One region of the Streptomyces subrutilus genome, then DNA from elsewhere that is predicted to be linked to it. Evidence: riboswitches for the same ligand, from Rfam matches in the RefSeq annotation. Region 1 holds a riboswitch; each other region holds the start of a gene.

Region 1 (7,712 bases):
GCCTCGGCCTCGCGGCGCTGCCGGTTGCCGCGGGCCGCGTCCCGCTCGTCCGACCGCTGCCGGCGCTCGGCCTCCCGCTGCCGGACCAGCCGGTCCTGCTGCTGCCGGCGCTGCTCCTGCGCCCAGGTCCCGATCAGTCCGCTGCTCGATCGACGGCTCATCAGCTGTGTTCTCCCCCCACCGCGTACTCCGGGAAAACAGTAGTCGCCCGTGGGGTGTCCGGTCCCGGGACCGGACACCCCACGGGCGACGGGGTGCGGCGTGCGCGGCGTGGGTCTACAGCACGGCGCCCGCCAGCGCCGTCACGGTCGCGGGCAGCGGAGCCCCCGAGCCGTCCCGCCGCGGATCGACGGGGGGCAGCGCGGCCGGAGCGCCGTTGGCACCGGCCGCACGGACGGGGGAGCCGCCCGCCCAGGCCAGTACGAGGACGTCCTCGCCCTTCAGGAACCGCTGGCAGCGCACACCGCCGGTGGCCCGGCCCTTGCGCGGGTACTGGTCGAAGGGGGTCAGCTTCCCCGAGGTCACCGAGTCGTCCAGGGTGCCGTGCGAGCCCGCCACGGTGAACACCACCCCGTTCCGCGCCGGGTCCACGGCCGAGAAGTGGATCACCTTGGCACCGTCGGCCAGCTTGATGCCCGCCATGCCGCCGGCCGGCCGGCCCTGCGGGCGCACCTGGCCCGCCGGATAGCGGAGCAGCTGGGCGTCGTCGGTGATGAAGACCAGGTCCTCCTCGCCCGTGCGCAGCTCGACGGCGCCGACGATCCGGTCCCCGTCCTTGAGGGTGATGACCTCCAGCTCCTCCTTGTTGGCCGGGTAGTCCGGCACGACGCGCTTGACCACGCCCTGCTCGGTGCCGAGGGCCAGCCCCTGCGAGGACTCGTCCAGCGAGGTCAGGCAGATCAGCCTCTCGTCCGCCTCCAGCGCGGAGAGGAACTCCGAGAAGGGGGCGCCGCCCGCCAGGTTCGGCGCGGCGTGGGTGTCCGGCAGCTGGGGCAGGTCGATCACCGAGAGCCGCAGCAGCCGCCCGTACGAGGTGACCGCGCCGATGTCCGCCCGCGCCGTCGCCGCGACCTGCGAGACGATCAGGTCGTGCTTGGCGCGGGAGCCGTCCTCCTCCTCCGGCAGCGGGTCGCCGTTGGCCGTACGGGCCAGCAGGCCCGTCGAGGACAGCAGCACGCGGCAGGGGTCGTCCGCGACCTCCAGCGGCACGGCGGCGATCGCGGTACCGGCCGACTCCAGCAGGACCGTACGCCGCTCGGTGCCGAACTTCTTGGCCACCGCGGCCAGTTCGGCGGAGACCAGCTTGCGCAGCTCGGTGTCGGAATCCAGGATGCCGGTGAGCTCGTCGATCTCGCCGTTCAGCCGGTCGCGCTCGGACTCCAGCTCCAGCCGGTCGAACTTGGTGAGCCGGCGCAGCGGCGTGTCCAGGATGTACTGGGTCTGGATCTCGCTCAGCGAGAACCGCTCGATCAGCCGGGCCTTGGCCTGCGCGGAGTTCTCGCTGTCGCGGATGAGCCGGATGACCTCGTCGATGTCGATGAGCGCCACCAGCAGGCCCTCGACCAGGTGCAGCCGGTCGCGCCGCTTGGTGCGGCGGAACTCGCTGCGCCGCCGGACGACCTCGAAGCGGTGGTCGAGGTAGACCTCCAGCAGCTCCTTGAGGCCCAGCGTCAGCGGCTGGCCGTCCACCAGCGCCACGTTGTTGATGCCGAAGGACTCCTCCATCGGCGTCAGCTTGTAGAGCTGCTCCAGTACCGCTTCCGGGTGGAAACCGTTCTTGATCTCGATGACCAGGCGCAGGCCGTGCGAGCGGTCGGTGAGGTCCTTGACGTCGGCGATGCCCTGCAGCTTCTTCGAGCCGACCAGGTCCTTGATCTTCGCGATGACCTTCTCGGGGCCGACCGTGAAGGGCAGTTCGGTGACGACCAGCCCCTTGCGGCGGGCCGTCACGTTCTCCACGGCCACCGTCGCGCGGATCTTGAAGGTGCCGCGGCCGTTCTCGTACGCGTCCTTGATCCCGGCGAGGCCGACGATCCGGCCGCCCGTGGGCAGGTCGGGACCCGGCACGAAGCGCATCAGCGCCTCCAGGTCCGCCGCCGGGTAGCGGATCAGGTGGCGGGCGGCCGCGATGACCTCGCCCAGGTTGTGCGGGGGCATGTTCGTGGCCATGCCGACCGCGATCCCGGACGCGCCGTTGACCAGCAGGTTCGGATACGCCGCGGGCAGTACGCCCGGCTCCTGCTCCTGGCCGTCGTAGTTGGCGGTGAAGTCGACGGTGTCCTCGTCGATCGACTCCGTCATCAGTGACGTGGCGTCGGCCATCTTGCACTCGGTGTAGCGCATGGCCGCGGGCGGGTCGTCGTTGCCGAGCGAACCGAAGTTGCCGTGCCCGTCCACCAGCGGCAGCCGCATGGAGAACGGCTGCGCCATGCGCACCAGGGCGTCGTAGATCGAGGCGTCGCCGTGCGGGTGGAGCTTGCCCATGACCTCGCCGACGACGCGGGCGCACTTGACGTACCCCCGGTCGGGGCGCAGGCCCATCTCGTTCATCTGGTAGACGATGCGGCGGTGGACCGGCTTCATGCCGTCCCGGGCGTCGGGCAGGGCGCGGGAGTAGATCACCGAGTACGCGTACTCGAGGAAGGAGCCCTGCATTTCGTCGACGACGTCGATGTCGAGGATCTTCTCCTCGAAATCCTCCGGCGGCGGGGTCTTCGTGCTGCGGCGGGCCATCGCTGCGCGGCTCCTTAACCAAGAATGATGGGGTGCTGGGGGTCTGACGCGGACCATTGTGGCCCGAGCCGCCGACAACGCCGACTCCGACCCAGGTGTGACCCGGGAACTTCTCCGGCTGTCGACGCGCTTGCATACAGTGGCAGGTCTGACGGAAATCTCTGCATCGCGATCGAAGGGACCACATGCCCATGGGTCACACGGCCACAGCCCAGGCCGGCTCCGGCGGCCTGACAGCGACCGAGCACCGGCTGGCCAACGGCCTGCGCGTGGTGCTGTCCGAAGACCACCTGACCCCGGTCGCCGCGGTCTGCCTCTGGTACGACGTCGGCTCGCGCCACGAAGTCAAGGGGCGCACCGGTCTGGCTCACCTCTTCGAGCACCTGATGTTCCAGGGCTCGGCGAGCGTACCGGGCAACGGGCACTTCGAGCTGGTCCAGGGGGCCGGCGGCTCCCTCAACGGCACCACCAGCTTCGAGCGCACCAACTACTTCGAGACGATGCCGACCCACCAGCTGGAGCTCGCGCTCTGGCTGGAGGCGGACCGCATGGGCTCGCTGCTGGCCGCCCTGGACGAGGAGTCCATGGAGAACCAGCGCGACGTCGTCAAGAACGAGCGCCGCCAGCGCTACGACAACGTGCCGTACGGCACGGCCTTCGAGCGGCTGACGGCCCTCGCGTACCCCGAGGGCCACCCGTACCACCACACCCCGATCGGCTCCATGGCCGACCTGGACGCGGCGTCCCTGGAGGACGCCCGCCACTTCTTCCGCACGTACTACGCGCCCAACAACGCGGTGCTGTCGGTCGTCGGCGACATCGACCCGGAGCGGACGCTCGCCTGGGTCGAGAAGTACTTCGGCTCGATCCCGGCGCACGACGGCAAGCAGCCGCCGCGCGACGGCGCGCTGCCCGACGTCATGGGCGCCGAGCTGCGCGAGGAGATCGTCGAGGAGGTGCCGGCCCGCGCCCTGATGGCCGCCTACCGGCTCCCGCACGACGGCACCCGGGAGTGCGACGCCGCCGACGTGGCGCTCACCGTGCTCGGCGGCGGCGAGTCCTCGCGGCTCCACAACCGCCTGGTGCGCCGCGACCAGACGGCCGTCGCGGCCGGCTTCGGCATGCTCCGGCTGGCCGGGGCGCCCTCGCTGGGCTGGCTGGACGTGAAGACCTCCGGCGGGGTCGAGGTGCCCGACATCGAGGCGGCCGTCGACGAGGAGCTCGCGCGGTTCGCCGCCGAGGGCCCCACGGCCGAGGAGATGGAGCGCGCCCAGGCGCAGCTGGAGCGCGAATGGCTGGACCGGCTCAGCACGGTGGCCGGCCGCGCCGACGAACTGTGCCGCTTCGCGGTGCTGTTCGGCGACCCGCAGCTCGCCCTGACCGCCGTCCGGCGGGTGCTGGCCGTCACCGCGGAGGAGGTCCAGGCCGTGGCCGCGGCCCGGCTGCGCCCCGACAACCGCGCGGTGCTGGTCTACGAGCCGCTGGCCGCACCGGACGCGGCAGCCGGGACCGACGAGAACGACGAGAACGAAGGGGCGGAGCAGTGAGCGACACCGCAGCCGTCACGATGACCTTCCACCCGCGCCCGGAGGCCGGCGAGCCGCAGCCGTGGGCCTTCCCGGCCCCCGAGCGCGGTGAGCTGTCCAACGGCCTGACCCTGCTGCGCTGCCACCGCCCGGGCCAGCAGGTGGTCGCGGTCGAGATCAACCTCGCCGCCCCGCTCGACGCCGAACCCGAGGGCCTGGACGGCGTGGCGACCATCATGGCGCGCGCCCTGTCCGAGGGCACCGACAAGCACTCCGCCGAGGAGTTCGCCGCCGAGCTGGAGCGCTGCGGGGCCACCCTCGACGCGCACGCCGACCACCCCGGCCTGCGGGTCTCCCTGGAGGTCCCGGCCTCCCGGCTGCACAAGGCGCTCGGCCTGCTCGCCGAGGCCCTGCGCGCCCCCGCCTTCGCCGACGCCGAGGTGGACCGGCTGGTCCGCAACCGGCTCGACGAGATCCCGCACGAGCTGGCCAACCCGCAGCGCCGCGCCGCCAAGCAGCTCTCCAAGGAGCTGTTTCCGGCCACCCTGCGGATCTCCCGCCCGCGCCAGGGCACCGAGGAGACGGTCGCCCGCATCGACTCCGCGGCCGTGCGGGCCTTCTACGAGGCCCACGTACGCCCCGCCACCGCCACCGCGGTGGTCGTCGGCGACCTGACCGGGATCGACCTGGACACCGTCCTGGCCGACACCCTGGGCACCTGGACGGGCGACTCGGCGGCCCCCCGGCCGGTGCCGCCGGTGACCGCCGACGACACCGGCCGCGTGGTCATCGTGGACCGGCCCGGCGCGGTCCAGACGCAGCTGCTGATCGGCCGGATCGGCCCGGACCGGCACGACCGCGTCTGGGCCGCCCAGGTGCTCGGCACGTACTGCCTGGGCGGCACCCTCACCTCCCGCCTGGACAAGGTGCTGCGCGAGGAGAAGGGGTACACCTACGGCGTGCGCGCCTTCGGGCAGGTGCTGCGCTCCACCGCCGACGGCAAGGGCGCCTCGATGCTGGCCATCAGCGGCTCGGTGGACACCCCCAACACCGGCCCGGCGCTGGAGGACCTCTGGAAGGTGCTGCGCACCCTCGCGGAGGGCGGTCTGACCGACGCCGAACGCGACGTGGCGGTGCAGAACCTGGTGGGCGTGGCCCCGCTCAAGTTCGAGACCGCGGCCTCGGTCGCCGGCACCCTCGCCGACCAGGTGGAGCAGGAGCTGCCGGACGACTACCAGGCGCGGCTCTACGCGCAGTTGGCCGAAACCGGCACGGTCGAGGCGACGTCGGCGGTCGTGAAGGCCTTCCCGGCGGACCGGCTCGTCACGGTCCTGGTGGGCGACGCGGCGCAGATCGAGGCGCCGGTCCGCGCGCTCGGGATCGGCGAGGTGAGCGTGGTCGGCAACTGACGTCCGCGCGAGGGGTCCTGGCCGCACGTCGGCCGGGGCCCCTTTTGTCTGTTTGGTGGCGTCGTTGCTTTTATGTGATGTGGCGTAGGTAACAAAAGCCTACGTCTGTTTGGTGATCCGCTCATGATCCGCCTAGCGTCGGCCGTGCTGTTCGTCAGTTGTGCCCGCCGCACCCGCGGCACCGGACAGCGATCGCCGAGTCCCCGTCAGGCGCGAGCCTGGGGAGCCGGGGACCCACACAAGTCCCTGGGGTGAATCGGGCCGCCTCGCAAGAGGAAGCCCGTAGGAGACCTTCCTGCTCCGAACCCGTCAGCTAACCCGGTAGGCGAGAGGGAAGGAAAGGATCGACCCCTTCATGGCGTTTGGCAGCACCCCCGCCGGCTCCGGCAAGCACCGCGGCGGTAGCCGTCTGAGCCGCAAGACCGCCGGTTACGCCGGCATAGCCGCCCTCGCGACCACCGGTGTCGTCGGGGCCGTCGCAGCTCCGGCGTTCGCAGCGGACAACACCCAGCACGCCATCCCGGACGCCGGGTACAACGCGGTCGTCGTCGCCGACGACCTCGCGGGCGAGATCCAGAACCAGGCCGCCTCCCAGCAGCGCGCGGCCGAGCACGCCGCCGCGCAGGCCCAGGCCGAGGCCGAGGCCAAGCAGCGCGCCGCAGAGGCCAAGCGCCTCGCCGAGGCCAAGGCGAAGGCCGAGCGCGACGCGGCCGAGCGCGCGGCCCGCGAGGAGGAGCGCAAGCGCCTCAACACCTTCGTGGCCCCCGTCGACGGCTCCTACGTCAGCACGCAGTACCACGCGGGCGGCGGCATGTGGTCCTCCGGCAGCCACACCGGCATCGACTTCCACGCCGCCGAGGGCACCTCCGTGCACGCGGTCGGCGCCGGCACCGTGGTCGAGGCGGGCTGGGGCGGCGCGTACGGGAACAACGTCGTCATCAAGCACAACGACGGCACCTACACCCAGTACGGGCACATGCTCTCGCTGAGCGTCTCCGTCGGCGACAAGGTCACCGCGGGACAGCAGATCGGCCGCTCGGGCTCCACCGGCAACTCCAGCGGCCCGCACCTGCACTTCGAGGCCCGCACGGGCGAGCAGTACGGCTCGGACATCGACCCGCTCGCGTACCTGCGCTCGCACAACGTCAGCCTCTGACCCCCGGGGCGCACCCCCCCCGCTTCACCGAAGACCCCGGCTCGCACCGCGAGCCGGGGTCTTTTGCGAACGTTTCGCTTTTCCGGCCGCTCTCGGAAATTGTCGTGTGTTGCAATAGAGTCGCAGCACGAAGCGACGGCATCCGGTACGGGAGTCGGAAATAGGCGGAGGTTCGGTCTTGCGTATTCCTGCGCACGCGGTATGCACGGCAATCCGCGACGACATCGTCTCCGGTGTCTTCGAGCCGGGCGGACGGCTGACCGAGGAGGTGCTGGCCCGCCGGTACGGCGTCTCGCGCGTCCCGGTCCGCGAGGCGCTGCGCACCCTGGAGTCCGAGGGGTTCGTGACCACGCGCCGGCACGCGGGCGCCTGCGTGGCCGAGCCGACCGCGCAGGAGGCGGCCGACCTCCTGGAGGTGCGGACGCTGCTGGAGCCGCTGGCGGCGGCCCGGGCGGCCCGGCGGCGCACCGAGGCCCACCTGAAGGTGCTGCGCGGGCTGGTCCGGCTGGGCCAGGAGCGGGCCAGGCGGGGGCAGGGGGAGGATCTGCGGGCGCTGGGCGGGTGGTTCCACGAGACGCTGGCCCAGGCCTCCGGCAGCCCCGGTCTGATCGCGCTGCTCACCCAGCTGCGGCACAAGGTCGCGTGGATGTACGTGGTCGGGGCCCCGGCCCGGCCGGTGGAGTCCTGGGCGGAGCACGGCGCGATCGTGGACGCGGTGGCCCGCGGGGACGCGGAGCGGGCCCGGGCCCTCACCGCGGCGCACGCGGACCGCGCCGCGGCGGCGCACCGGCCGCGGCCCCGGCCGGCGGTGAGCGGTTCGCAACCTGCCGTAAACATTCCGAGTGGCCGTCATTAACAAGGGCCGTATACAAAGAGCGGTGTCCGTGC
Region 2 (7,712 bases), 610 kb from region 1:
GTCCGCTCCCTCCCGGGGGCTGCTCCGGCCACGTCACGGCTGCCCCTCCGGCCGGGCCAGGCCGAAGCCGCGGCGGAAGGCGGCCATCAGTGCCGGGTCGTGCAGGGGTTCGTCGGCGTCGGCCGGCGGGGCGGGGGCCGGGATCTCCAGCAGCCGGGGCGCGAGGTGCCGGCGCGCGTGCCGCCGGGGCAGCTCGGGCCGACCCTCCCCGCGGCGGGCGGCGGGCACCTCCGGCAGCGGCCCGCCCGGTGCCTCGGCCGGCGCGGCGGACCCGGGCACGCAGGCGTACGGGGACCCGGGCGCGGGCCCGTCCCCGGCCGCCCGCGCGGGGGCGGGTTCGGGTGCCGGGGGGCCGGGATCGGGCGCGGTGGACGGGCCGTATCCGTACGCGTCCCCGGCGCCGCCGTCCCCGGACGGCTCGCCCGACGCCCGCCCGGCCCGTACGCCGGAGGCGGGCTGCGCGGTCTCGGCGGCGGGCGTCCAGGGGCCGTCCGGCGCGGGCCGCCCCGGCCACGGCGTTCCCGTCGCGGGCGGCCGGGCGGTCGCGGTGCCCGGCGGGGGCTGCCGCGGCGGCCCGACCCGGACCGGCTCCAGGGGCGGCGCCGCCTCCCGCTCCCCGGTCGCCCACGCGGCGGTCCGGGAGCCCGCGCCGGCGTCGGTGTCGGTGTCGGTGTCGGCCGGAGGTTCCTGCGCGGCCAGCAGGTCTCGCGGGAGGACCAGGACGGCCAGCACCCCGCCGTAGATGTTCGACTTGAGCTCGACGGCGATCCCGTGCCGCCGGGCCAGCGCTCCGACCACGAACAGCCCGGTCCGCCCGTCGGCGAGGAGCGCCCGGGCGGCGGCCTGGTCGGGGTCGTCGAGCAGCGCGTTCATCCGCTGCTGCTCCGCGGCCGGCAGGCCGGGCCCGCGGTCCTCCACCTCGATCGCGATCCCGGCGGCGACGCGCTCGGCGCGCAGCGTCACATCGGTCCCGGAGGCGGAGAACACCGCGGCGTTCTCGACGAGTTCGGCGAGGAGGTGGACCACGTCGGCGACGGCGTGGCCGCGGACTCCGCCGGCCGCCGGGGGCACCACCTTGACCCGGGCGTGCTGCTCGACCTCGGCGACCGAGCAGCGGAGCACCTCGCGCAGTTCGACGGGCCGGGTCCACTGCCGGCGCGACGCGGCGCCGCCGAGGACGGCGAGGTTCTCGGCGTGGCGTCGGATGCGGGCGGCGAGGTGGTCGGCGTGGCGGAGCTCCTTGCGCAGGGCGGGGTCCTCGACCGCGGTGTCCTGGCCGTCCAGCAGGGAGATCTCCCGGTGCACGAGGGACTGGAGGCGGCGCGCGAGGGCGACGAAGACCTCGACCTTCCGGTCGCTGTCGGAGGGCGCGGCCCGGCCTGCGAGCCGTACGAGCGTGGTGTGGGCCTGCTCCCGGGCCGCGCGGAGCTCCTGGGAGAGCAGCCGGAACCCGTCCAGCCCCGGTGCGTCGCCGTCGGTCGACGGCGCCGCCGGGCCGGTGCGCACCGGACGCGGCGGGGTCTCGCCGCGTACGAGCAGATCGGCGGCGATCCGCAGTTCCTGCCGGCCGCGCACGCTGGAGCGCCGCAGCGCCTCGCACCGGTCGTGGACGGCCTTGGCGGAGCGCTGGGCACTGAGCAGGGCGGCGGCGAGCGCGGCGACGACCAGCAGGGCGCAGCCGGTGAGCACCGGCCACAGCCGGGGGTCCCGCTCGCCCGCGCCGCCACCGAGCTGCAGGGTGAAGATCACCGCGGCGGCGCCGCTGAGTCCGGCGGCGAGGGTGGGCAGCACGGCGGCCCGGGCGAGCGGGGGGCGCTTCTGCCGGGCGGCGCCGGTGACGGCGTGCCTCGACGGGGCGTGACGGGCGGCGCGGGGTCCGGACATCGGCGTCCTCGGTACGTGGGGCCCGGCCCCAGCGTTCCCGGGGTCCGGTGTTGATCACCGGATACCCACGCTAGACCGCGCGCTCCCGGCCCGGACGGGCAGTTGGGGAACTTGGCGGCCCTGCTTCCCGCTCCCGGTGGAACGCTCGCACGGCCGCCCGAATCCGCGGGGGCGGCCGTGCCCCGCCCGATCCGCTCAGGACCCGACGGCCTCGGACTCCTCGCGCCCGGCCGGACGGCTTCCCGCGCCGGATCCGGAGACCGGTCCGGTGCCGGGCTCCGTCCCGGGTGCGGCCGCCGGTGCCGGAGCGGTGACGGGCCCCGTCTGCGGCGCGGCGATGCGGACGAAGGGCCGCCACCACGGTGCGGCGGGCACGTCGGCGGCGCCCGGTTCGAAGGGCTGGCCCGGGATGGGCAGGGCGATGGCCGCCCCGGCCCCCTCGGCGGCGGCGACGGTGCCCTCGCCGGGCTCGTCCCACGGGTGCGGGGCCAGGTTGAAGGTGCCCCAGTGGATCGGCAGCATCGCCCCGTGCGGCACGCCGCCCTGGAGGTCGAGGTGGGCGCGCATGCCCTCCTCGGGCGTCATGTGGATGTCCGGCCAGTACTCCGAGTAGGCCCCGATCTGGATCATCGTGGCGTCGAAGGGGCCGTGCGCGGCGCCGATCTCCTGGAAACCGGGGAAGTACCCGGTGTCGCCGCTGTGGTAGATCCGGTGCGCGTCCCCGGCGACCACCCAGGAGGCCCACAGGGTGTGCTGCTGGTTGCGCAGGCCCCGGCCGCAGAAGTGCCGGGCGGGGGTGGCCGTGAGGGTGAGGCCGGCGACCCGGGTGCTCTCGTTCCAGTCCAGCTCGCGCACCCGGTCGGCCGGGACGCCCCAGCGCTCCAGGTGCGCGCCGACGCCGAGGGGGACCGCGAAGACCGTGTCCGTACCGGCCAGGTCCTTGATCGTCGGCAGGTCGAGGTGGTCGTAGTGGTCGTGGGAGATGACCACCACGTCGACCGCGCCCAGGGAGGCCAGCGGCACCGGCACGGGGTGCAGGCGCCTGGGGCCGGCGAAGGGGAAGGGGGAGCAGCGCTCGCCCCACACCGGGTCGAACAGCACCCGGCGGCCGTCGATCTCCGCGAGCACGCTGGAGTGCCCCATCCAGGTCAGGCGCAGCCCGGTCGCGGGCGGCTTGGCCAGCTCCGCGAGGGTGGTGGGGTAGACGGGGATCGGCGCGCCGGGGTTGCGCCGCAGCCGCTGCTCCTTGTGGAAGTAGATCTTCGCGAACTCGGTCATGGACCCGGAGGGCCGGGTCCGCGCGCCGACCGGGTTCTGGAAGACGCCGTCGGCGAAGTTCGGCGAGCGGCGGATGCGCTCCAGCCGGGCTCCGGACGGGTCCGCGCCGAAGGCTTCGGGCCGCAGGGCACGCAGCCGTGGACGCAAGGGACGGGAGCCGGACAAGGCGCCTCCTGGAACGGTGGGGACACGGGATCGTGGACGTCTACCCCCATCCCAACGCACGTCGGCCCCGGAGGATTCCACTCCGGGCCGTCTGCCCCCGCGTGTCGCGCTCCGCCCCGGGCCGAAGGACCCGCGCACCGCGCCGCGGGCCGGCCCGTCGCCCCGGGTCGAAGGCCCGCGCCCGCGTCCCCTGCCGCCCCTGTGCGCCGGTCGCTACAGCGGCATCAGGTCCGGGCGCTTCGCCGCCACGTGGTCCCCGGACGACTCGCCGCGCAGCCGCCGCCCGATCCAGGGCACCAGGTGCTCGCGGGCCCACTGGATGTTGTCCCGGGTCGCGTCCACCGAACCGCGCGGCCGCATCGGCGGCCACGGCTGGTCGGGGTCGGTCGGCACCCGGAGCCCGAGCACCTGCGCGGCGCGCAGCGCGACCCGGGTGTGCCCTTCGGGCGACAGGTGGAGCCGGTCGGTGTCCCAGGCGCGGCGGTCCTGTACGGACCTCAGCGACCAGAGGTCGAGCACCGGGCAGTCGTAGCGGTCGGCGATGGAGCGCACGTGGGCGCTGTACGTCGCGACCTTGCCGCGCAGGTGCCGCAGGACCGGGACGCCCCGGGTGTCGAAGCCGGTGGTGATCATGACAAGGCCGACGGACCCGGTGAGGTCGGCGACGGCCGCCTCGAACCGCTCGGCCACGCGGTCGGGGTCGCTGCCCGGCCGGATGATGTCGTTGCCGCCCGCGCAGAAGGTCACCAGGTCGGGCGCGAGCGCCTTGGCCCGCGGGACCTGCTCGGCCACGATCTGGTCGAGGAGCCGGCCGCGCACGGCCAGGTTCGCGTAGCGGAAGTCGTGCTCGTCGCGCTGGTCGGCCAGGAGCACGGCCAGCCGGTCCGCCCAGCCGAGAGGGGAGCCCCCGGGCCCCGGGTCGCCCACGCCTTCGGTGAAGCTGTCCCCGATCGCCGCGTACGAGCCGATGGTCTTGAGTGTCGTCGTCGTCGCTGCCACGAAGGACCATCCTTCACCCCGACGCCCGACCTACGCCAACGTAACCAGGGCTTGACGGACCGTGATCTATACCACCCGCTGGATAAGGAATACGTACGCGGCGGGCCGGGACCCCCCTCGGGTCCCGGCCCGCCGCGTGCGCGCGCTCCGGCGGCGGGTGCCGTCAGAGGCTGACGCCCTTGGAGCGGAGGTAGGCCAGCGGGCTGATGTCCGAGCCGTAGGACGGGCCGGTGCGGATCTCGAAGTGCAGGTGCGGGCCGGAGGAGTTGCCGGTCGAGCCGGAGAGTCCGATGCGCTGGCCGGCGGTGACGCTCTGGCCGGTCGAGACCGACAGGGAGGAGAGGTGGCCGTACTGGGAGTACTTGCCGTCCGCGTGCCGGATGACGACCTCGTTGCCGTACGCGCCGCCCCATCCGGCGGAGACGACGGTGCCCGCGCCGACCGCCTTGACCGTGGTGCCGGAGCTCGCGATGAAGTCGACGCCCGTGTGGTAGCCGGAGGACCACATGGCGCCGCTGGCCCGGTACTGGGTCGAGATGCCGCCGCCGACGGGGGCGACGAAGCCGGCGGCGGTCACGGCGCCCGTGCCGGTGGCGCTCTCGCCGTTCTGCGGCCGGGGCTTCTGCGTCGCCTTCGGCCGGGCCTGGGGCGCGGCCTTCGGGGCGGGGGCGGCCTGCTCGGCGGCGCCGCCGGACGTACGGGTCTCGGCGGGCTTCTGCGCGGTCCGGGCCGGCTTCTCCGCGGGGGCGGGAGCGGCGGCCCGGTCGCCCTTCGCACCGAGGGTCAGGCGCAGGCCCGGGTGGATCAGGGAGGGGTCGCTGCCGACGGCTGCGCGGTTGTCGGCGTAGAGCTGCTGCCAGCCGCCGGTCAGGCTGCGGTCGGCGGCGATCTTGGAGAGGTAGTCGCCGGCCACGACCGTGTAGACGGTCGGGGCGGCCGCCGCCCGGGCGGCGGGGACGGCCTGCGGTAGGGACGGGAGCTGTGCGGCCGGGGCGACGGCCGCGGCCGGGGCGAGCGACGGGGCGGCGGCCGGAGCACCGGCCGCCTGGGCGCCGGTGGCCCCCAGCAGCGGCAGCGCGAGGGCGGCGCCGCCGGTGCCGGCGACGGCGAAACCGCGGGACAGCGAGCGGGACTTGGGGCGGCGGTGCTTACCCTTTGCGGGCATGGCGGATTCCTCTCCGTCGCCTGCGAGGTGAGCTGTCGGGTTCGGACTGGAGATGTCCGGCCGTCCGCGCGGGGAACGCGCACGGCTTCACCCCGAGCCGTCCCGGTGCGAACACCGTGGACGGCGGCTTACCTGGTTCCCCCGCTCCTGCCGCGCGCGAATAGTCGGGTGCGGTTTCCGGGAGGCGGCAGGATTAGGCGGTCCACCCGGATCGATCGCGAAGGTAATCGAGCGAGGTGCCGGGTAACAAGCCACGAATTTCCTGACGGAATCCCAGGTGTGTGGAAGCCGCTGAATTCCCGTCACCCTCCGTCCATTCCCGACCGCCAACAACCGCCCGGGCCGGGCCATTCGGCTTTGCCGATCAGGCACTCACGGTCACCGTATGATCTGGCTCACGGGGAGGGCCCGATCTCGCCTCCGGATATGGCAAGTTGTTGCCAAGTAGTGTAATTCGGACACCGACGACGATGCGGAGGAGTTCACGTGACCCAGCAGATACCCCCGACCCCGCAGGGACTGCCGCAACCGGAACCGGAACTGGCCGGAGTGCGGAACTTCCGCGACGTGGGCGGGCTGCCCACGACCGACGGACGGAGGGTCAGGCCAGGACGACTCTTCCGAAGCGGACATCTGGCACATGCCACCGAAACCGACGCACAGTTCCTCAACTCGCTCGGGCTCCACACCGTCTTCGACTTCCGCAACGACGCCGACCACGCCTTGGAGGGCCCGGACGTGGAACTGACCGGGGTGCGGAACGTCAACATCCCGCTCTCGGACCCGGCCGACGGCCGGGAGTTCTGGAAGCTGGTCCGCGACGGCGACCTGGCCCGGCTCCGCTCGCTCCTGGGCGACGGGAAGGGCGAGGCCCGGATGGCGCACTCCTACCGCTCGATCATCGCGAACCGCACCGCCGAACACGGCCGCGTGCTGCGCGCGCTCGCCGCCGACAGCGTCCCCGCGCTCATGCACTGCGCGGCCGGGAAGGACCGGGCGGGCCTGTCGATCGCCGTCACCCTGCTCGCGCTGGGCGTCGAGCGGGAGGCGATCGTGGCGGACTACCTGGAGTCCAACGCCCCGCACCGGCGCTACCGGGTCCGCCGGAGCGGCGAGACGCAGGAGACGCGCGCCCCCGAGGTCGCGGAGCTGCTCGCCCCGCTGTTCGACGCCCGCGCCGCGTACCTGACCGCCGCCTTCGACACCATCGACGAACGGTGGGGCGGCGTCCCGTCCTACCTGACGGAGGGCCTCGGGCTGTCGCCCGAGGCCCTCGACCGGCTGCGCGCACGGCTGCTGGACTGACCCGCCGGAGCGGGCCGCCGTCACCGGTTGCCGACGGCCTGCTTCACCAGCGTCCTGCCGAAGTCCCACATCAGCCCGGACCCGCCGTGCGCCTCGTCCATGACCTCGCGGAAGGCCCCGACGAACCGCTCCACGTCCGCCTCGTCCACGATCAGCGGCGGAATGAGCTTGATCACCTCCAGGTGGTCTCCGGACACCTGGGTGAGGATGCGGTGCTTCCGGAGCAGCGGGACCACGACCATCTGGGCGAAGAGCCCCTTGCGGGCCGCCTGGAGCACGGTCCACCGCGAGCGCAGTCCCAGCGACGACGGCCGGCCGAACTCGATGCCGATCATCAGCCCGCGCCCGCGCACCTCGTACAGCAGCTCGTAGTCGTCCACGAGGGCGGCGAGCCGGCCGCGCAGCAGGTCGCCCGTGGCCCGGGCGTTCGCCACGACCTCCTCGTCCTCCATGACGGACAGCACCGCCAGGCCGGCCGCCATCGCCTGCGCGTTGGAGCCGAAGCTCGCGGAGTGGACGAGCACCCGGTCCATGGACGAGTAGACCTTCTTGAAGATCCAGTCCTTGCCGAGGGTCGCGCCGACCGGCACGTACCCCCCGGACAGGGCCTTCGCCACGCACACCAGGTCCGGCTCCACGCCCGGCTCGTGCTGGTACGCGTAGAAGTCCCCGGTCCGGCCGAGGCCGGTCTGCACCTCGTCCGCGATCAGGAGCGCCTTGTGCCGGTGCAGCAGTTCCTGCGCCGCGGGCAGGAAACCGGGCGGGGCCGCCAGGACCCCCTTGCCCTGGATCGGCTCGACCACGAAGGCGGCCACGTCGCCCTTGCGCAGCTCCCGCTCCAGAGCGGCCAGATCCCCGAGGGCGATCCTCGTGTCGGGCAGCAGCGGGGCGAAGCCGTCCCGGAAGCCGCCCTCCC
Region 3 (7,712 bases), 2.5 Mb from region 1:
ACCGGAGTAGACCACCGGGTTCGTGGATACCTACCGCACCCTCGCTGCGCACCCCCCGATTCGCACGAACGACCGCCCGAAACGGGGCTTTGGGCCTCCCGATGCGCCCGAACGGCCCCCGACTTCGCTCCGCGGGCCCTTTTTCCTTGTGAAGAACTTCACGAAGTTGATGGGGGCGACGGGACTTTCGCCCCCTGCGGAGGCCCCCGGACACCCCTCACACACCCCTCTCGCACCCTCCCCGACTGCGAACCCACCGGTCCCGTCCGCCGTTCACCACGAACCACCAGCCACCACCGCCCCCGGACTCGCCATATCCCAGGGAACCGACACACCGCTCGCGGGACACCGCCGGCCGCGTCGACCGCCGCCCGAGGGCGCCGGGCCGGGTGGCGGCACCCGGTGGCCGGGGCGTGGTCGGGGGTGCGGTACGCGGGCGGCCCCGGCACCCTGTCGGTGCCGGGGCCGCCCGCCGTTTCCGCGCTGCCCGCCCGTTTCGACGGGTCAGGCCACGGACCACGCGATGCCGTCGAGGATGTCGTGCTCCGAGACCACGACCTCGCGGGCGCCGGTGCGCTCCATGATCGCGAGGAGGACCAGGGCGCCCGCCCCGATCACGTCCACCCGGCCCGGGTGCATGACGGGGATGGCCGCGCGTTCGGCGTGCGTGGCCGTCAGCATCCGCTCGGTGATCGCGCGGACCTGCTCGTAGGAGATCCGGCTGTGGTGGATCGCCGCCGAGTCGTACGCGGGCAGTCCCAGTGCGATGGCGGCCACGGTGGTCACCGAGCCGGCCAGGCCGACCAGCGTGCGGGCCCGCTCCAGCGGGACCGTCTCGGCCGCGAGGTCGAGCGCCGCCTCGATGTCGGCCCGTACGGCGGCCACCTGGGCGGCCGTCGGCGGGTCGGTGACCTCGCCGTCCACCACGAGGTGACGCTCGGTCATCCGGACGCAGCCCACGTCCACGGAGCGGGCGGCCAGCACCCGGTCCTCGCCGACGACGAGCTCGGTCGAGCCGCCGCCGATGTCCACGACCAGGTAGGGCCTGGCCAGGTCGGCGCGGCCCGTGAGCTCCCTGGTCGCGCCGGTGAAGGAGAACTCCGCCTCCTCGTCGCCCGAGATCACCTCGGGATCGACGCCCAGGATGTCCCGCACGCCCCGGACGAAGTCCTCGCGGTTCTCGGCGTCCCGCGAGGCCGAGGTGGCGACGAAGCGCACGCGTTCGGCGCCCAGTTCCCGGACGACCCGCGCGTACTCCCGGCAGGCGGCGAAGGTGCGCTCCAACGCCTCCGGGGCCAGCCGGCCGGTGCGGTCCACCCCCTGGCCCAGCCGGACCACGGTCATCCGCCGGTCGAGCTCGGTGAAGGCGCCGGTGCGCGGGTCGCAGTCGGCGACCAGCAGGCGGATGGAGTTGGTCCCGCAGTCGACGGCCGCGACGCGCGTCATGCGTCCTGCTCCGCGGACGCGGTCCCGCGCTCCCCGCACGGGGTGACGCAGGGTCCCTTGGCCCACCACTCGGGCAGCATGGCCAGGGCCTCGTCACCGAACGGGTTCACGCCCGGGCCGGCGGCCAGCGAGTGCCCGACCAGGACGTGCAGGCACTTGACCCGGTCCGGCATGCCGCCGGCGCTCGGGAAGCCCTGGAGCACCTCGACGGCGTCGCGGCGGCGGATGTAGTCCTCGTGCGCGGCCTGGTAGGCGGCGGCGAGTTCGGGGTCCTCGGCGAGCCGGGCCTGCATCTCCTTCATCACGCCGTTGGCCTCCAGCGTGCCGATCGCGGAGGCCGCGCGCGGGCACGTCAGGTAGTACAGCGTCGGGAAGGGGGTGCCGTCGGGGAGCCGGGGGGCGGTCTCCACCACGTCCGGCTGGCCGCAGGGGCAGCGGTGCGCGATGGCGCGCAGCCCGCGGGGCGGGCGGCCGAGCTGCTGCTCGAACGCCTCGATGTCCGCGTCGGTCGGCTCGGTCCGGTCGGTCTGGGGCGGGGGCGTCTGCATGCCTGGAGGAAGTCTCTTCGTTCGCGGTTCTATGACGGGTGGTGAGGGCGGCCCGGCGGGCCGCCGCGGCGGCTCACTCGCCGGGGCGGTCGGCCTTGTCGACGCCGTCCCAGACGTTGGAGTACCAGGGCCGGTCCGCACCGGCCTGGCCGGTGCGGCGCCGGTCGGTGCCCTCGGCGCCGGGGTCGCTCATGATGAAGCCGATCTCCCCCGGGCGCAGGAAGTGCAGGTGCTTGCGCGCCTGCTGCTCCGCGTAGGCGTTGTCCTGCCAGCGGGCCTTCTCGTCGCGGAGCCGTTCGAGGCGGTCCCGCGCGGAGGCGGCCGCCCGCTGCTGCTCCGCGATCTCCGAGCGCTGGGACACGTACTGGCGCATCGGATACGCGAGGGCGACGACCAGGGTACAGAGGACGAGGACCAGGAGCGCGGCGCGGCCGGTGAGCCGGCTGCGGCGGACCTGGCGGCGCGACTGCGAGCGGTAGACGTGTGCCGCGGTCCGCTCGCCGAGCTGCTTGAGCCTGGTCGCGGTCGAGAAGGTGGAGAACCGATCCCGGTTCCCGGCCATTGACCCCGCCTCTCCTCGGTACGCACTACGCAATACGTCCCCGCACACGGTACGGGACCGAGTGCGGGGACGTACGGAGGCTAGGCGAAGGCTCAGCCCTTGAAGCGCGGGAAGGCGGAGCGGCCGGCGTACACGGCGGCGTCGTCGAGGATCTCCTCGATGCGCAGCAGCTGGTTGTACTTGGCGACGCGGTCCGAGCGGGCCGGGGCGCCGGTCTTGATCTGACCGCAGTTCACGGCGACGGCGAGGTCGGCGATGGTGACGTCCTCGGTCTCGCCGGAACGGTGCGACATCATGCACTTGAAGCCGTTGCGCTGGGCCATCTCGACGGCGTCGAGGGTCTCGGTCAGCGAACCGATCTGGTTCACCTTCACGAGCAGGGCGTTCGCGGAGCCCTCCTCGATGCCGCGGGCCAGGCGCTCCGGGTTGGTGACGAAGAGGTCGTCGCCGACGATCTGGACCTTGGAGCCCAGACGGTCGGTGAGGGTCTTCCAGCCGGCCCAGTCGTCCTCGTACAGCGGGTCCTCGATGGAGACCATCGGGTACGCGGAGACGAGCTCCTCGTAGTACTCGGTCATCTCGGCGGCCGAGCGGGACTGGCCCTCGAACTCGTACTTGCCGTCCTTGTAGAACTCGGACGCGGCGACGTCGAGCGCGAGCGCGATGTCCTTGCCCGGGACGTAGCCGGCCTGCTTGATGGCCTCGACGATGAGGTCGAGCGCGGCGCGGTTGGACTCCAGGTTCGGGGCGAAGCCGCCCTCGTCGCCCAGCCCGGTGGAGAGGCCCTTGGTGTGGAGGACCTTCTTGAGGGTGTGGTAGACCTCGGCGCCCCAGCGCAGCGCCTCGGAGAAGGACTCCGCGCCGATCGGGGCGATCATGAACTCCTGGATGTCCACGTTGGAGTCGGCGTGCGACCCGCCGTTGAGGATGTTCATCATCGGAACGGGCAGCAGGTGCGCGTTCGGGCCGCCGAGGTAGCGGAAGAGCGGGAGGTCCGAGGCCTCGGACGCGGCGTGGGCGACGGCGAGGGACACGCCGAGGATGGCGTTGGCGCCGAGCGAGCCCTTGTTGTCGGTGGCGTCCAGGTCGAACATGGCCTGGTCGATCAGGCGCTGCTCGGTGGCGTCGTAGCCGACGAGCTCCGGCCCGATCTGCTCGATGACGGCGAGGACGGCCTTCTCGACACCCTTGCCCATGTAACGGTTGGGGTCACCGTCACGGAGCTCGATGGCCTCGAATGCACCGGTGGAGGCACCGGACGGAACGGCAGCACGGCCGGTGCTGCCGTCGTCGAGGCCCACCTCGACCTCGACCGTGGGGTTGCCTCGGGAGTCCAGGATTTCCCGGGCTACGACGACGTCGATGGACGGCACGAGCATCTCCTTCTGGGATGTGACGCTGGGTGTGCGGTGGCGTGTCAGGCCGTGGGATGGCCTTGCCGCTTAGAGCCTAACCGGCTCCGGGCACTCGGCCGGCCGACCGCCCGGGTCCTGGGACGAAAAAGGGCCCGAATACCCCTCTTCCAGGACATTGGACCCTTGATCATCGCGGTCCGGCCGGGCACGCGCCGCCGCCCGGCGCGCGGGGGGAGGCGCGCCGGGCGGTGGGGGCCCTGCGGGGACGGACGGGGCCGGGTGCGGTCAGGGCCGCACCGTTCAGCCGAGGTGGAGCTTCTGACCCGGGAAGATCAGGTCGGCGTCGGTGACGACGCCCTTGTTGAGCTCGAAGAGCTTCTCCCAGCCGCCGTTGACGCCGTTGGCCTCGGCGATGGTGCCGAGGGTGTCACCGGACTTGACCTCGTACGAACCGGTGCCGGTCTTCGGGGCCTGGGCCTTCGGCTTGGCGGTCGGGGCCGGGGCCTCGGAGCGCTCGGAGCGCGTGGTCGGGGCCTGGGAGCGCTTGGTCTCCTTCTTCGGCGCGGCCTGCGTGGTCTTCTTCGACTCGGTCTTCTGCTGGTTCTTGGCCGGGGCCTCGACGGAGCCGCCGGAGGAGGCCTTGGACAGGCCGACGCCGCAGGACGGCCAGGCGCCCTTGCCCTGGCCCTTGAGGACCTTCTCGGCGATCGCTATCTGCTGCGACTTGCTGGCCTGGTTGGCCTGCGCGGCGTACGCCTTGCCGCCGTACGCGGCCCAGGTGGAGGACGTGAACTGCAGGCCGCCGTAGAAGCCGTTGCCCGTGTTGATGGACCAGTTGCCACCGGACTCGCACTGCGCGACCTTGTCCCATTCGGACGCGGTGGCGGCGCTGGCGGAGCCGGCGGCCATCAGGGGGGCGGCCACGGCCACACCGGCGACACCGGCGAGCGTGACGATGCGGACGGCCTTGGAACCGCGGCGGTGCTTGCCCTTGCCGGAAAGCAGCATGGAGTTTCTCCTCACCGACGCCTACGAGGTGAGCTGTCGGGTTCGGGCGAGTGAGTTGCCCGGCCGTGCGACCTAGCGCACGGCTTAACCCCTAGCCGGTGGCGTGACCGTCTCTCAACGGCCGCTCCCGGCGCCTACCTTGGTTCCCCCGCTCCTGCCTTCGGCGCTTGACGCGACGACTGTTCCCCCCGTCCGCCGGCAGGATTCGGCGATGCGGTCGAAGGAGCCCGCGGTGGCGGGCGACTCAGAAGGTAGACAGGTCTCCCCCCGATGTTCAACGCGCAACATCGGGGGGAAACCACCCTTGCTTGCGCCCCCTGCGGGGACGTTTGCGCAGGTGAGGACGGGGTTTGCGGCAGCCGCCGGGTGGGACACGCCAGTTGGAGCGAAGAGACGCATGTCTCACTTACAGAAAACGGACAATCAGCAGCTTTACGGGTGCCCGAAGTGCCGCTATTCCGCGCTTAGATCCAGGTTCTGACCGGGCTTGATCAGGTCCGCGTCCTTGCCGATGACCTGCTCGTTGGCCTCGTAGAGCGCGTTCCAACCGCCCTTGAGTCCGTTGGCGGACGCGATGGCGGTCAGGCTGTCGCCCGATCTGACCGTGTAGGAGGGCTCCGACGCCCCGTCAGCCGCGCCGGACTCCTCGGCCGCCGGGGTACCGCGGTGCTTGCCGCTGCCCTCCGGGACGGACGGCAGGGCGGAGGGGTCGGTGGAGGCGCCGGTCGTCGTCTGGGGCGTGGCTCCGCCCGAGGGGTCGGGGGTGCCGGAGGGCGAAGGGGCGGGCGCGGTGGGGTCCGCGGGCGCGGTCGGGTCCGCCGGCGCGGTCGGGTCGGCCGGGGGCGTGGAGCCGTCCGGCGCGGGCGTGGCGGGTTCACCCGGGACGGTCGGGGCGGTGGGGTCCGCGGGGGCCGTCGGGTCGGCCGGGCTCGTGGCCGGGTCGTCGGGCGCCGGCATGACGGGCAGTCCGAGGGAGGGTGCGAGCGGGCCGTCGGGGAGGTCGGACGGGCTCGGCAGCGGGGTCGGCGCCCCGAAGTCCGTGGAGGGCGCACCGGTGCCGGTGACGGGGACGTCGGCGTCGGGGCGGTTCGGGGTGGGGGCCGCCGCACCGCCGGAGCCGGGCAGGCCGGGGTCCACCTCGGCGGCGGCGCCCTGCTGGGCCAGGCCCGCCGTGGCGGCGCACAGCGGCCACGCCTGGGGGCCCTGGGCGGCCAGCACCCGTTCGGCGACGGCGATCTGCTGGGAGCGGCTGGCGAGGTCGGGGCGCTCGGCGAAGTCGAGGCCGCCGGCGTTCTTCCACTGCTCCTGCGTGAACTGGAGCCCGCCGTACGCGCCGCTGCCGAAGTTCGCGCTCCACGAGCCGCCGCTCTCGCACTCGGCGACCCGGTCCCAGGTGGAGGTGTCGGCGGCCGTCGCGTTGGTGGCGGCGAGCAGCGGCAGGGCGAGCGCGGAGCCGGTGACTCCTGCGGTGACGACCAGGGCGGGGACCTGGCGGGGGCGTCTGTGGCGGCCGTTCCCGGAACGCATGAGGTGCACCTTTCGCATAACAGCGGGGTAACGGCAGAACCTAGCGGCCTTCGAACGATTGTCACAAGTTCGGACCGCGCCTGACGCGTGGTCAGGCGGGGCTCAGCGCCCCCGCGGCGTGAAGCGGACCGGAAGGGTGCGCAGGCCGCGCATGATGAGCCCGCCCCGCCAGCGCAGCTCCTCGGCCGGTACGGCGAGTTCCAGGTCCGGCAGGCGCGTCAGCAGCGTCGCGAGCGCGGTCTGGCCCTCCAGCCGGGCGAGCGGCGCGCCCAGGCAGTAGTGGATGCCGTGCCCGTAGCCGAGGTGCTGGTTGTCGGTGCGCGCGAGGTCGAGGGTGTCGGGTTCGGCGAAGCGCGCGGGGTCGCGGTCGGCCGCCGCGAGGACGACCAGCACCGGGTCCCCGGCCGCCACCCGCTGTCCGGCCAGGGTGAGCGGTTCGGTGGCGAACCGCCAGGTCGCGAGCTCGACGGGGCCGTCGTAGCGCAGCAGCTCCTCGACGCCGGTCTCCAGCAGGCCCCGCTCCCCGGCGGCCAGGGAGGTCTGGAGGCGGGCGCGCTGGCCCGGGTTCATGAAGAGGGAGTGGACACCGTTGCCGATGAGGTTCACGGTCGTCTCGAAGCCGGCGAACAGCAGGATGAAGGCCATCGCGGTGGCCTCGGCCTCCGTGAGGTGGTCGCCGTGGTCGCTCGCGCGGATCAGGTCGGAGATCAGGTCATTGCCCGGATCATCCCTTTTGCGGTGGATGAGTTCACCGAGGTAGGTCCGCATCTGCTTGACCGAGCGGGCGACCCCGCCGCGCGGCCCGCCGCCGTGGCGGATCATCATCCCGGCCCAGTCGCGGAAGTCGTCCTGGTCCTCGCGCGGGACGCCGAGCATCTCGCAGATGGCGTAGATGGGGAGCGGGAAGGCGAATTCGTGGATGAGGTCGGCCTCGCCCCGCTCCGCGAACCCGTCGATGAGGTGGTCGGTGAGCTCCTGCACCCGCGGGGTGAACTCGGCCACCCTGCGCGGGGTGAACGCCTTCGACACCAACCGCCGCAGCCGGGTGTGGTCCGGCGGGTCGATGTTGAGCAGGTGCGTCATCAGCTCGGCCTTGCGCTCCCCGGGGATGCCGGTCTTGCCCTTGGCGTGCGCGGGTTCCGCGTGATGGGCCGGGTTCTTGCTCAGCCGCTGGTCCGCGAGGGCCTGGCGGGCGTCGGCGTACCGGGTGACCAGCCAGGCCTCGACCCCGCTCGGGAGCCTGGTGCGGTGCACCGGCGCGTGCTC

The links. Region 1 has a riboswitch for cyclic di-AMP ahead of CP968_RS08750 (M23 family metallopeptidase). Riboswitches for the same ligand answer to the same signal wherever they lie in the genome.
Region 2: another riboswitch for cyclic di-AMP. It lies ahead of CP968_RS06260 (LysM peptidoglycan-binding domain-containing M23 family metallopeptidase); the one in region 1 lies ahead of CP968_RS08750 (M23 family metallopeptidase).
Region 3: another riboswitch for cyclic di-AMP. It lies ahead of CP968_RS19990 (transglycosylase family protein); the one in region 1 lies ahead of CP968_RS08750 (M23 family metallopeptidase).

What each region holds. Positions count from the first base shown of each region.
Region 1 covers NZ_CP023701.1:2,052,018-2,059,729, reverse strand. The annotation lists gene CP968_RS08770 (restriction endonuclease) at 1-161, opposite strand, end outside; gene CP968_RS08765 (DNA gyrase/topoisomerase IV subunit A) at 277-2,733, opposite strand; gene CP968_RS08760 (M16 family metallopeptidase) at 2,925-4,280, shown strand; gene CP968_RS08755 (M16 family metallopeptidase) at 4,301-5,668, shown strand; cyclic di-AMP (ydaO/yuaA leader) riboswitch at 5,852-6,011, shown strand; gene CP968_RS08750 (M23 family metallopeptidase) at 6,024-6,824, shown strand; gene CP968_RS08745 (GntR family transcriptional regulator) at 7,003-7,680, shown strand.
Region 2 covers NZ_CP023701.1:1,440,738-1,448,449, forward strand. The annotation lists gene CP968_RS06240 (roadblock/LC7 domain-containing protein) at 1-37, opposite strand, end outside; gene CP968_RS06245 (sensor histidine kinase) at 34-1,884, opposite strand; gene CP968_RS06250 (MBL fold metallo-hydrolase) at 2,080-3,327, opposite strand; gene CP968_RS06255 (SGNH/GDSL hydrolase family protein) at 3,541-4,326, opposite strand; gene CP968_RS06260 (LysM peptidoglycan-binding domain-containing M23 family metallopeptidase) at 4,490-5,491, opposite strand; cyclic di-AMP (ydaO/yuaA leader) riboswitch at 5,496-5,668, opposite strand; gene CP968_RS06265 (tyrosine-protein phosphatase) at 5,978-6,796, shown strand; gene CP968_RS06270 (aspartate aminotransferase family protein) at 6,817-7,712, opposite strand, start outside.
Region 3 covers NZ_CP023701.1:4,541,145-4,548,856, reverse strand. The annotation lists gene CP968_RS20010 (Ppx/GppA phosphatase family protein) at 505-1,446, opposite strand; gene CP968_RS20005 (DUF501 domain-containing protein) at 1,443-1,994, opposite strand; gene CP968_RS20000 (FtsB family cell division protein) at 2,068-2,556, opposite strand; gene eno (phosphopyruvate hydratase) at 2,649-3,935, opposite strand; gene CP968_RS19990 (transglycosylase family protein) at 4,212-4,919, opposite strand; cyclic di-AMP (ydaO/yuaA leader) riboswitch at 4,923-5,095, opposite strand; gene CP968_RS19985 (transglycosylase family protein) at 5,373-6,446, opposite strand; gene CP968_RS19980 (cytochrome P450 family protein) at 6,549-7,712, opposite strand, start outside.